Regions from separate parts of the Mesorhizobium sp. M0514 genome, predicted to be linked through region 1. Evidence: riboswitches for the same ligand, from Rfam matches in the RefSeq annotation. Region 1 holds a riboswitch; the other holds the start of a gene.
The links. Region 1 has a riboswitch for cobalamin ahead of metE (5-methyltetrahydropteroyltriglutamate--homocysteine S-methyltransferase). Riboswitches for the same ligand answer to the same signal wherever they lie in the genome.
Positions count from the first base shown of each region.

Region 2: linked by a shared signal. The riboswitch ahead of NKI61_RS26760 (DUF1636 family protein) and the one ahead of metE (5-methyltetrahydropteroyltriglutamate--homocysteine S-methyltransferase) in region 1 are both predicted to bind cobalamin.

Region 1 is NZ_JAMYQZ010000041.1:37,133-42,989, forward strand. Features, by position in the region: gene NKI61_RS18105 (cytochrome-c peroxidase) at 432-1,487, shown strand; gene metE (5-methyltetrahydropteroyltriglutamate--homocysteine S-methyltransferase) at 1,932-4,280, opposite strand; cobalamin riboswitch at 4,372-4,573, opposite strand; gene NKI61_RS18115 (adenosine kinase) at 4,979-5,857, opposite strand, start outside.
Region 2 is NZ_JAMYQZ010000088.1:18,286-24,142, reverse strand. Features, by position in the region: partial or broken gene NKI61_RS26770 (cobaltochelatase subunit CobN) at 1-790, opposite strand, end outside; gene cobW (cobalamin biosynthesis protein CobW) at 906-1,958, opposite strand; gene NKI61_RS26760 (DUF1636 family protein) at 1,961-2,386, opposite strand; cobalamin riboswitch at 2,425-2,628, opposite strand; gene NKI61_RS26755 (winged helix-turn-helix domain-containing protein) at 2,658-3,860, opposite strand; gene NKI61_RS26750 (NADH-quinone oxidoreductase subunit A) at 4,188-4,553, shown strand; gene NKI61_RS26745 (NuoB/complex I 20 kDa subunit family protein) at 4,544-5,125, shown strand; gene NKI61_RS26740 (NADH-quinone oxidoreductase subunit C) at 5,130-5,732, shown strand; gene NKI61_RS26735 (four helix bundle protein) at 5,766-5,857, shown strand, end outside.

The sequences.
Region 1 (5,857 bases):
CTGGTGACATCACAATGTGCAGTCGGCGGGTGTCGACAAGGCCGATTCACGCAATCAGCAGGTCAGGAGGAACGAATGAACCCTGACGTTTCAGAAGCTCACTTTTCGCAAGGCGTGCAGCGCACATCGTGCAAGAGATTGCCAGTCTTGCGGATGCTGTCGACTTTCTCAACCTTGGCTGGAAGATCGCAGTGACCGAATCTACGAAGCCGCCCTCAGGGCGTGCTTTGATGCATAAAACCGGTTGCCAACCAGGGATACTCCTCCTCCCTGAAGTCCAATCGAGAAGAGCGATCACTTCCAAGAGGGTCCCAGCTCAGCTGCGAAAACAGGTGTGAGACCCCGTCCTCTCCCTCAAGCTGATCTAGCTCAGGGCGTTCATGAGCCGCAGATCGCATAATGGCTGCGTGGACGACGCAGGAAGACCAATTATGAAAATCCTATTCAGTACGATGGCTGTCACCTTGCTGGCACCCACCGCCTTTGCTGCGGATTCGATCCCCACCGACCTCAGAGATACGGCATTGGCCACCTTCACGGCTTTGCCATCCACCACGCCGACAGTCGCCAACAACCCGATCACCCCGGAAAAGATCACTCTCGGCAAGGCACTGTTCTTCGATCCACGCGTCTCGGCGTCAGGCGTCTTGTCGTGCAATTCATGCCACAACCTGGCCACCGGCGGCGACGACAATCACGAAACCTCGATTGGCCATGGTTGGCAGAAGGGACAGCGCAACGCGCCGACTGTACTGAACGCTGTCTTCAACATCGCCCAGTTCTGGGATGGTCGTGCCGAAGACCTGAAGGCTCAGGCGAAGGGACCGGTCCAAGCCGGGATCGAAATGGCCAATACACCGGGCCAACTCATCGCCACTCTCAAGTCCATGCCGCAATATGTCGAGTGGTTCGATGCAGCTTTTCCGGCTGAAGCCGATCGGGTCACCTTCGACAACTTCGCCAAGGCGATCGAAGCCTTCGAGGCGACACTGGTCACACCTGCCCCGTTCGACAGCTTCCTGAATGGTGATGAGGTTGCCATGACTTCCGAACAGAAACAGGGCCTGGTGCTTTTCATGGACAAAGGCTGCTCGTCCTGCCATGCCGGCATCAACGTTGGTGGGCAAGCCTATTACCCATTCGGCCTCGTGGAACGGCCCAGCGCCGAAGTCCTGCCGGACAAAGACAAGGGCCGATTTGAGGTCACCAATGCAGCCGACGATTCCTATGTCTTCCGCGTGGCGCCGCTGCGCAACGTTGCACTCACCGCGCCATACTTTCATTCGGGCAAGGTTTGGGATCTGAAACAGGCCGTCGCCATTATGGGGACCACCCAGCTCGGCGTAGTACTGGCGGACGAAGAAGTTGACCTGCTTGTTGCCTTCCTCAACTCGCTGACCGGAGAGGCACCTGACGTCGCCTATCCCATCTTACCCTCAGAAACGGCGACAACGCCCCGGCCTGTAACGCAGATCTCAGGAAAATAAGGGCCAACTGGCTGCGGACTCGCAATCGAAAATGATTGGCGATTTTTACTTGGCGACACGAATTGCGACGTCCATCTCCGAATTGGCGGGACGCTAGTCTAGCGATACCCGAACCCTGCCACCTCGCCCGTAGTCTGCGCGATCAACTGGGGGGCGGACAGACGCAGCACCATATATTGTCGCTGCCTGAGCGAACGCGCCAAGCAGTCTACTTCGAGAAACGACGCGTGTCCGATTTGTTCGAGGCGCGGGGCCTGTATGTCCCCAAGGAACCGATATTATAGCGTAGTGCCACATTTATATTTCTGCGGGATTAAGACACGTGCCGTAGGGAAATTGCACATTTGCGCCGAGTGGCTCATTTCCAAGAGTGTGCCGGTTTGGCATGTTCACGGCCGACAGGAGCCAGCCGGTAGCTCACCACACGGTGAGGAAGGAGAAGCCTCAGGCCACTTTCTCCCGGAGCGCGCGCGCTGCAGCGACCATGTTCATGAGGGCAGGGCGGACCTCCTCCCATTTCCGTGTTTTGAGGCCACAGTCCGGGTTTACCCACAGTTGGCCGTCGGACAGTCGCTCGCGGGCAAGCATGATTAGGTCCGAAATCTCGCAGACCTCCGGCACACGTGGTGAGTGAATGTCATAGACGCCGGGACCGATCTCGTTCGGATATTTGGAGCTCGTGAAGGCGTCCAGCAGTTCCATCTTGGAGCGCGACGTCTCAATCGAAATGACATCCGCATCCATTCCAGCGATCGCGTCGATGATCTCGTTGAACTCCGAATAGCACATGTGGGTATGGATTCGAGTCGCGTCCTTTACACCCGTTGAAGCGATCCGGAAGCATTCGACAGCCCAGTCGAGATAGGCTTTCCAGTCAGATTGGCGCAGTGGCAATCCTTCGCGAAACGCGGCCTCATCGATCTGGATCATCCTTGCGCCGGACCTTTCGAGATCCGTCACTTCGTCGCGGATGGCGAGCGCGATCTGGCGGCAGGCTTCGGAGCGGGGTACGTCGTCTCGAACAAAGGACCAGTTGAGAATGGTCACTGGGCCTGTGAGCATTCCCTTCACAGGCTTTTCCGTAAGCGACTGGGCGAATTGCCACCAGCGCACCGTCATCGGATTGCGCCTCGATACGTCCCCGAAGATGATGGGGGGACGCACGTAGCGCGACCCATAGCTTTGCACCCAGGCATGCTGAGTGAAGGCGAAGCCGGACAGCTGCTCGCCGAAATGCTGTACCATATCGTTTCGTTCGAACTCACCGTGCACCAGCACGTCCAGCCCGATCTCTTCCTGCCAACGAATTGCTGACTCGATCTCCTTCTTCAGGAAAATCTCGTAGTCGACATAACTGAGCTGGCCCTTCGCATGAGCGGACCGCGCGCGGCGTACCTGCGGCGTCTGCGGGAAGGACCCGATTGTCGTCGTCGGGAACGGCGGCAGCCCGAGCGTGCCGGCCTGGACTCTGGAGCGCTCGCCAAAAGCGCTCTCTCGTCGTTTCATGCTATGGTCAATGCTGGCGATCCGCCCCTCAACAAGCGGGTCATGGATCTTCGTGGACGTCAAGCGAGTGGCGGCAGCCTCGGCAGAAGCTTTCAACGCGGCTGCCACCGCATCCCTGCCTTTGGAAAGGGCCCGGGCCAGCAAGACCAGCTCGTCGGTCTTCTGGGCCGCGAAGGCGAGCCACGACCTGATGTCCGCCTCGAGTTCCGTCTCCATGCGCAGGTCAATCGGCACATGCAGCATCGAGCAAGAAGGCGCAATCTCGACGCGGTCCAAGGGCCAGCCGGCGACGATCGGTTTGATGCGGTCGAGAATGGCGGGCAGGTTCGCACGCCAGACGTTGCGGCCATCGATCAAGCCGAGCGAGAGCACCAGATCCTTCGGAGCGAGCCGACCCACCGTTTCCAGCTGCTCGGGAGCGCGCACGAGATCAATATGCAGGCCGGCCAGGGGCAGAGAAACCGCGGTTTCGAGATTGTCTCCCAGCGACCCGAAATACGTAGCCAGCATGATCTTCAGCTCGGGCGCGGCTTTCGACAGCTGGCCATAGGCGAATTCGAACGCAGCTCGTTCGTTCGGGTTCAGATCGAGGACAAGCGCTGGCTCATCGATCTGCACCCAGTCGGCTCCCGACAGCTTCAGCCTCTGCAGGACTTGCTCGTAAACGGGCAGCAGCCGCGGTAGGAGCGCGATGGGACCGAACCCTTCGGCACGCGATTTCGCCAGCTTGAGGAAGGTGATGGGTCCAAGGATGACTGGGCGTGTGTGAATGCCGAGAGCTTTAGCCTCGAGGAAGTAATCGACCGGCTTCGATGACGAGAGGGCGAACGTCTGATCATCATCGAGTTCCGGCACAATGTAGTGGTAGTTGGTGTCAAACCACTTGGTCATTTCCATCGCGGTTACACCAGGTCCACGAGCCTCCTCCTGGTGACCAGCGTGTCCACAATCCTCCGTCTGACCCTGGTTGCCGCGCGCCATTGCGAAGTAGATGTCAAGTGGGACCTCGCCGCTATTCCAGCCGTACCGGGATGGAATGGCCCCGACCATGGCTGCGGTGTCGAGCACATGGTCGTAAAGCGAGAAGTCGTTCGACGGGATTTTCGACACGCCGCGATCGCGCTGCTCTTCCCAGCTAGCGGCACGGAGCGCCTTCGACGTCGCAAGAAGGTCGCCAGCGGACGATGTTCCGGACCAGTAGCTTTCGAGGGCGAATTTCAGTTCTCGCCGACGACCGAAGCGCGGCACGCCGAGCGTTGCTACAGGAATTTGCTGAGAGACAGTCATGTCATACCCCGATGGTTGGGGGCGTCGGTGACAAGGAAGGCGCTAGCAGGCCGGCACGCCGGTTGCAGCGGCCACCGAGACACCCCGCCCGTGGACGTAATTCGGCGTGGCAGGTCTCCTGGCTCGCGGGGTCATAGCCTCTACCCGTCTTCCCGAGGGTATTCGCCTCAGTGACATGAGTGGATCGGCTACGCCGCTAACAGTTGCGGGGGCAGCGCCGGCATCGCACCGGCTTCCCTCTTAGCTCCGCTGCGGCAGCACCGTACGCGAGAACCACAACAGCAGACAATCACAGCAACCCGCTCTTTGTCAATGACGCATAATGAAATGTTTATGTCGTTATATGGTCGCGTTTTACGCCTTTGTCTAGCATTGTGAAATATTCAGTCTGCTGCCCGCATTCGGCATCGTGGGACGTGATCGCAAGTCAAGTCCGACGGACGCCGAGAGTTCTCCGTTACCTCAGGAACCTTACTGGCCTTCCCCAAGCTGAGCTTCTGGAAAATGCTGGTGACGATCTGGATGACGGTGAATGCCGTCATGGCAAGCACGCCTTGCACCGCTCCTCCAGCGAGCTTCACGGCAGCAGCATGGGTCAGTTCTCCGAAGCGAATGGCTGTCGCTATCAGCGAGCTTTGACACAGTTCCGCCACTGCGGTCATCGCGTCAGTAGGGCGGCTGGTTAGTTGCCCGCGCATCTACAGCAACCCAGCCCCTTCCGCCTCGCGGCGCAAATTCTGCCTTGGCCTTGGGCCGATCTGCTGGATCACCAGGCCGGCCGCCAGCGAGCCAAGGTCGCCGCAGGTCTTGAGGTTGCGGCCCTGCGTGTAGCCATGCAGGAAACCGGCGGCGTAGAGGTCGCCGGCGCCGGTGGTGTCGACCAACTCCTTGATGGCGGTCGCCTCGATGACCACGGTCTCGTCGCCGCGCACGATCACCGAGCCTTTTTCGGAACGGGTGACGGCGGCAATCTTGCAGTCCTTGCGGATCTGAGCCAGCGCCTCGTCGAAGGATTTTGTCTGGTAGAGCGACTTGATCTCGTGGCTGTTGGCAAAGACGATGTCGACAGTGCCCGAGCGCATCAGCTCGAGGAACTCGTCCCGGTAGCGGTCGACGCAGAACGAATCCGACAACGTCATCGACACTTCGCGTCCGGCCTCGTGTGCGAGCTTCGCCGTCTGCCGGATCGCCTCCTTGGCGCGCGGCGGATCCCACAAATAGCCCTCGAAATAGGTAACCTTGGCGCCGGATGCCTTGTCGGCCTCGACATCCTCAGGGCCAAGCTCGACGCAGGCGCCGAGATAGGTGTTCATCGAGCGCTCGCCGTCGGGCGTGACGAAGATCATAGAGCGCGCCGTCGGCGGCTGTCCCTCGAGCGGCCTGGTGTCGAAGGCGACACCCTGTGCATGGATATCGTGCGCATAGATTTCGCCCAGCGCATCGTTGGAGACCTTGCCGAAGAAGGCGGCGCGGCCGCCGAAGCTGGCTACGCCGGCCGCCGTGTTGCCGGCACTGCCGCCGGAGGCCTCGATCGCCGGGCCCATGCGGCTGTAGAGCAGTTCGGCGCGGCGCGTGTC
Region 2 (5,857 bases), on a different contig from region 1:
GTTCCCGCCCACCCCCCTCTGTCCTGCCGGACATCTCCCCCGCAAGGGGGGAGATTGCGCTGTCATCGACGCTTTCGCCAATCGGGGCTGTTGCAGAGGAATCTATTATCGACTGGGCAGAAAAAGTGCCGAGGTCCGCGCCGGCTGATCTCCCCCCTTGCGGGGGAGATGTCCGGCAGGACAGAGGGGGGTGTGAAGGAACGCCGACATCGGCCAAATCCAACTTGCCTACGACGCCGCGGCCTGGCTCGTAGTAGCCAGCTTTCGGCACGCTGACCGGCTCTGCAACCGCCGCATCCGACCCAGCCAACCCCGCCAGCCGCTGCACCAGCGCCGTCATATTCTCCGGCCCGCCCTCGCGGAAATAGCCAAGCAGCGCGTCCAGTTCCGGGCGCGACAGCGTCGAGGCTTCGATCAGCCTGAGATCCTCGTCGTGGCTTTCACCAGGCAGCAGCGCCAGCTTGATGCCGTTCGCACGGGCAGTCGCGGCAAGCTGGTCGCAGCCATAGCGCCACCAGTCGTAGCCGCCGAGGATGCGCACCAAAATCACCTTGGCGTAGCGAGCGACGCTGTCGATCCAGAGGTCCACGGACATGGGATGGCGCAGGTCGCGCAGCGCCGCTAGCCGCATTGACGGCAGGCGGGCAGCATCGGCCTTCCAGCCCGCCGCGAGGCCGGCGAGGTCGCTGTCGGTGAAGGACAGCGCCACGATATCCGCCGGCGTCTGCCGGAGATCAACTGGCTCGGCGAGATCGTCGAGCGACGCGGATGTGGTGGTGAGTATGTGCATCGCGGCTTAGCGCGTTTCACCGTTTCACGGAAACGGCGAGCCGCTCTATCTCCTTGTTTTTACGCAATTCCTCTGGGAAAACCGTTTCACACTTTTCCTGGAATTGCTCCTGAGATCAGCCGGCGAGTATACGCTCGATCGCCGGGCGGTTCAGCCCCTTCAGGCCAATGACGACGAGACGCGAGCGGCGATCGTCTTCGGCCGTCCAGGCGCGGTCATAATAATGGTTGACGCGTGGGCCGACGGCCTGCAGCAAAAGCCGCATCGGCTTGCCGCCGACATCGACGAAGCCTTTCACACGCAGCACATTCTCTTCCTCGGCCACCATGGCGACGCGCCTGGCCAGTTCGTCCGGATTGGCGATCGAGGGGATGTCGACGATGAAGGTGTCGAAATCGTCATGCTCGTGGTCGAAAGCGCCGTCATGGTGGGACTTGCGGTTCTCGATGTCGTCCTCGACGGCGAGACCGAGGCCAAGCAGCACCGAGGGATCGACCTTGCCATGCGCGGTCGGCACGATTTTTACCGCGCGAGCGGAATGCTCATTGATGATGGCGTTGGCGCGGGCCGAACCGGGGGCGTCCATCAAATCGCTCTTCGACAGGATGATCAGGTCGGCGCAGGCGATCTGGTCCTCGAAGACTTCTTCGACCGGATCGTCATGGTCGAGCGTTTCGTCCTGAGCGCGCTGAGCCTGCAGGGCGTCCATATCGTTGGCAACGCGTCCCTCCGCCAGCGCCGGGCCGTCGACCACGGCGATGACGCCGTCGACGGTTACCCGGCTTTTCACACTCGGCCACTGGAATGCCTGGACCAGCGGCTTGGGCAGAGCCAGGCCCGAGGTCTCGATCAGGATGTGGTCGACCTTCGGCGTCAGTGCGAGGATCTTGTCGAGCGCGGGCACGAAATCGTCGGCGACTGTACAGCAGATGCAGCCATTGGCGAGTTCGACGATGTTTTCCTCGGGGCAGGTGTCGATGCCGCAGCCTTTCAGGATTTCGCCGTCGATGCCGATGTCGCCGAACTCGTTGACGATGATGGCGATGCGCTTGCCCCCGGCGTTTTCCAGGAGATGGCGGACCAGCGTCGTCTTGCCGGCGCCGAGAAAGCCGGTGACGACGGTGCAGGGAACACGGGAGAGATTGCCGGCCGGGTTTGAAGCGTTCATCGTCAGTCCTTCAGCATATCGAGGGGTGGGATGCGGGCAACGAGGCCGCGCTTGAGGCTATCGGGCCGGCCGCGCCACGGGATGAGGCCGTCGGTCGAGGTCGCGAAGAGCTTTGCGCCGGTGACGAGGTCGGCGCCGCTGGTTGCGGTCAGATCGCCGAAGACATAGCTCCAGCAGCCGTCACGCAGGATGGCAGCGCTCAGCCGGCGCTTGCAATTGCCGAGGCATTCGGCGGTGCGGACCCGGATATCGCCGGCAGCGGCGAGGCGCGTGTCGTCGGCCAGCAGTTCGCCGGCGCGGGGGTGAGCGTCTGAGCCGGTTTCATCGCGGCATGAGGCGCAGACGATGACGGTCACGCCGGCCAACGCGTCGCTATCGGCAGACGAAACATCCGCTGTGCCAGCCGAAAAACTGCTGTTCTGGTCCAAAAACCGTGCTCCTTGCCCGGAAACCCGCCAGGCGATCGGATACTTTGTCTCAGACGGCAGGTCTCCTGGCTCGCGGGTCATCGCCTTGGTTAGCCGCCTTCCCGGTGTTACCCAGTGGCATTCGGCCTTGGCTCTTCGCTTACAGTTGCGGGGACAGCCGCGGATTTGGGATTTTGTCCCGCACCGCATTCCCTCTTGGCCCTTGCCGTTGCGGGCAGGGGACCGTCTGGAGCGGATTTAGGCCGTTGCGGGGAGTTGTGTCAACGCGCTGCTACGACATGGCGATGTCGGCCAGGGGTTTCCCCAGATTGCCGGCCGGCGTCACTTCGATGCGCTCAAGGCCAAGCCAGCCCTGCATCTGCTTTAGTTCCTCGAAAAGCTGTGCGGTGGTCTCAGGCGGTGCGCCTGCTTCGGCATAGGCGGCGTGGACGCGTAAGACACTCGCAGGCCGGTCGGCCTTCAGATCGACGCGGGCGACGATCCGGTCGCCGAGCAGGAAGGGCAGCACGTAGTAGCCATATTGCCGCTTGTCGGCCGGGGTGTAGATCTCGATGCGGTAGTGGAAATCGAACAGGCGCTCGGTGCGCGAGCGCTCGAAGACCACCGGATCGAAGGGCGCCAGTAGCGCGCGGGCGTCGATCTTTCGCGGCAGACGGGCGTCCTTATAGAGGTAAGCCGGCTTGTCCCAGCCTTCGACGTTTACCGGCAGCAACTCGCCCATCTCGACCAGTTCCTCCAACCGGCCCTTCATGTCGGCTGGCGACAAGCGGAAATAATCGCGCAGGTCACCCGACGTCGCGATGCCGTGGGCGCGGGCGGAAATGCGCAGCAATTCGCGGTGCGCGTCCTCGGCCGCCGGCACCGGCAGGTCGAGGATCGCCTGCGGCAGCACGCGCTCGGGCAGGTCGTAGAAGCGCTCGAAGCCACGGCGGTGCGCCGTGGTGATGCGTCCGGCCCAGAAGAGCCATTCGAAGGCGTGCTTGGCGTGGCTCCAGCCCCACCAGCCGCCCGAACCTTTCTGGCCCTCCAGTGCCGAAGCGGCAATCGGGCCGCGCTCGGCGACCGCGCGGTAGATGTCTTCAATATAGGCGGCGTGTTCGCGGCCCCATTTGGCCAGCCCCAGATACATTTCGTCGCCCTGCTCGGCGCGCTGCATGCGCCAGCGCATCAACGGGTAGGTCTCGACCGGCAGGAACGAGGCCTCATGCGCCCAGTACTCGAACACGGTGCGCTTGCGGGTGATTGCGGCATTGTCGAGCAGGGTGAGCGGGTAGGGGCCAAGGCGCGAATAGAGCGGCATATAGTGGGCGCGCACCACGGCGCTGACGGAATCGATCTGCAGCAGGCCGGTGCGCGACAGCACGCGGGCGAGGTGGCGGCGATCGGGCGTGCCGACCGGGCGGGGATCGAGAAATCCTTGCGCGGCGAGCCCGATGCGCCTGGCCGTGGGGAGTGAGATTTTGTCCTTCGTCAAAGTGTCTTGCCTCGAACCATTTTCCCGAATTTAGCCGGCGATTCCGGTCATGCTAGCAGGCAAATGGCGGGAGATGTGTCAGGAGACAAAAGTGGAGTGAAAGGTGAAGGAAATCAAACAGGAGGAGATCGGACCAGTTTTTCCCGGCCTGCCGTCCAGCACTGTCTTTTGAACAAGGTTTGACTTGCTTCGCTGAAAGCCGTGCGCTAACCCTCGCCGCGTTGCAGCAAAGGCACCTAAAACGGTTCAGCGGTTAAACTGTCGCGCTTCCGCATTAGGGTTGGTTGCTGTAATCAAAGTGGATTGGCCGCCAACGGAAAGCCGAGCATGAACGTACTCCTCAGTTCATACCTGCCCATCGTCCTCTTCATCGCCGTGGCCGCGGTTGTAGGCCTGGCGCTTATCATCGCGCCGTTCCTGGTGGCTTATCGCAATCCCGATCCGGAGAAGCTTTCCGCCTACGAGTGCGGGTTCAACTCGTTCGACGATGCCCGGATGAAATTCGACATCCGCTTCTACCTCGTGTCGATCCTGTTCATCATCTTCGATCTGGAAGTGGCCTTCCTGTTTCCGTGGGCGGTGTCGTTCTCGAAGATCGGCATGCTCGGTTTCTGGTCGATGATGGTGTTTTTGGCGGTGCTGACCATCGGCTTTGCCTATGAATGGAAAAAAGGAGCGCTGGAATGGGATTGAACGACAGTTCCGGAACGCTCGTCGCGCCGAAGCCCAAAGGTCTGATCGACCCCAATACCGGACGTCCGGTCGGTTCCGACGATCCGTTCTTCCTCGAGATCAACAATGAACTGGCCGACAAGGGTTTTCTGGTCACCTCGACCGAGGCGCTGATCACCTGGGCACGCAGCGGCTCGCTGATGTTCATGACCTTCGGTCTCGCCTGCTGTGCCGTCGAGATGATCCACACCTCGATGCCGCGCTATGATTCTGAAAGGTTTGGCGTGGCTCCTCGCGCGTCGCCGCGCCAGTCCGACATCATGATCGTGGCGGGAACGCTGACCAACAAGATGGCCCCGGCTTTGCGCAAGGTCTACGACCAGATGCCGGAGCCGCGCTACGTCATCTCGATGGGTTCCTGCGCCAATGGCGGCGGCTATTACCACTATTCCTATTCGGTGGTGCGCGGCTGCGACCGCATCGTGCCGGTCGACATCTATGTGCCCGGTTGCCCGCCAAGCGCCGAAGCTCTGCTCTACGGCATTCTTCTCCTGCAGAAGAAGATCCGCCGCACCGGCACGATCGAACGGTAAGACCATGGCCGCATCTCTGAGCGAACTGTCGACCTATCTCGGCGAAAAGCTGCCGGGCCGCGTGTCCGATGCGGTGCTGGCCTATGGCGAACTGACGATCTCGGTTGCTACAGACAATCTGATCGAGGTGACAAGCTTCCTGCGTGACGATTCGGGCTGCCAGTTCATTTCGATCATCGATATCTGCGGCGCCGACTACCCGTCGCGCGTCAAGCGTTTCGACGTCGTCTATCATCTGCTTTCGCCGAAGCAGAATTTGCGCATCCGCATCAAGGTCCAGGCCGACGAAGAGACGCTGGTGCCGTCGCTCACCGCTGTCTATCCCGGCGCCGACTGGTATGAGCGCGAGGCCTATGACCTTTATGGCGTGCTGTTCTCCGGCCATCCGGACCTGCGCCGCATCCTCACGGATTACGGCTTCGAGGGCCATCCCCTGCGCAAGGATTTCCCGCTGACCGGTTTCGTCGAGGTTCGCTACGACGACGAAGCCAAGCGCGTCATCTACGAGCCTGTGGAACTGAAGCAGGAATTCCGCAATTTCGATTTTCTTTCGCCATGGGAAGGGACGGATTACGTCCTGCCGGGCGATGAGAAGGCGAAACAGTGAGTAGGAAGTAGTGAGTAGTCAGTAGCAAAAGATTTGGAGCAACGGATCGAATCTTATCGCGACTTGAAGGTGTGGCAATCGGCGATGACGCTTGCTGAGGATTGCTACCGTTTCACCAAAGAGTT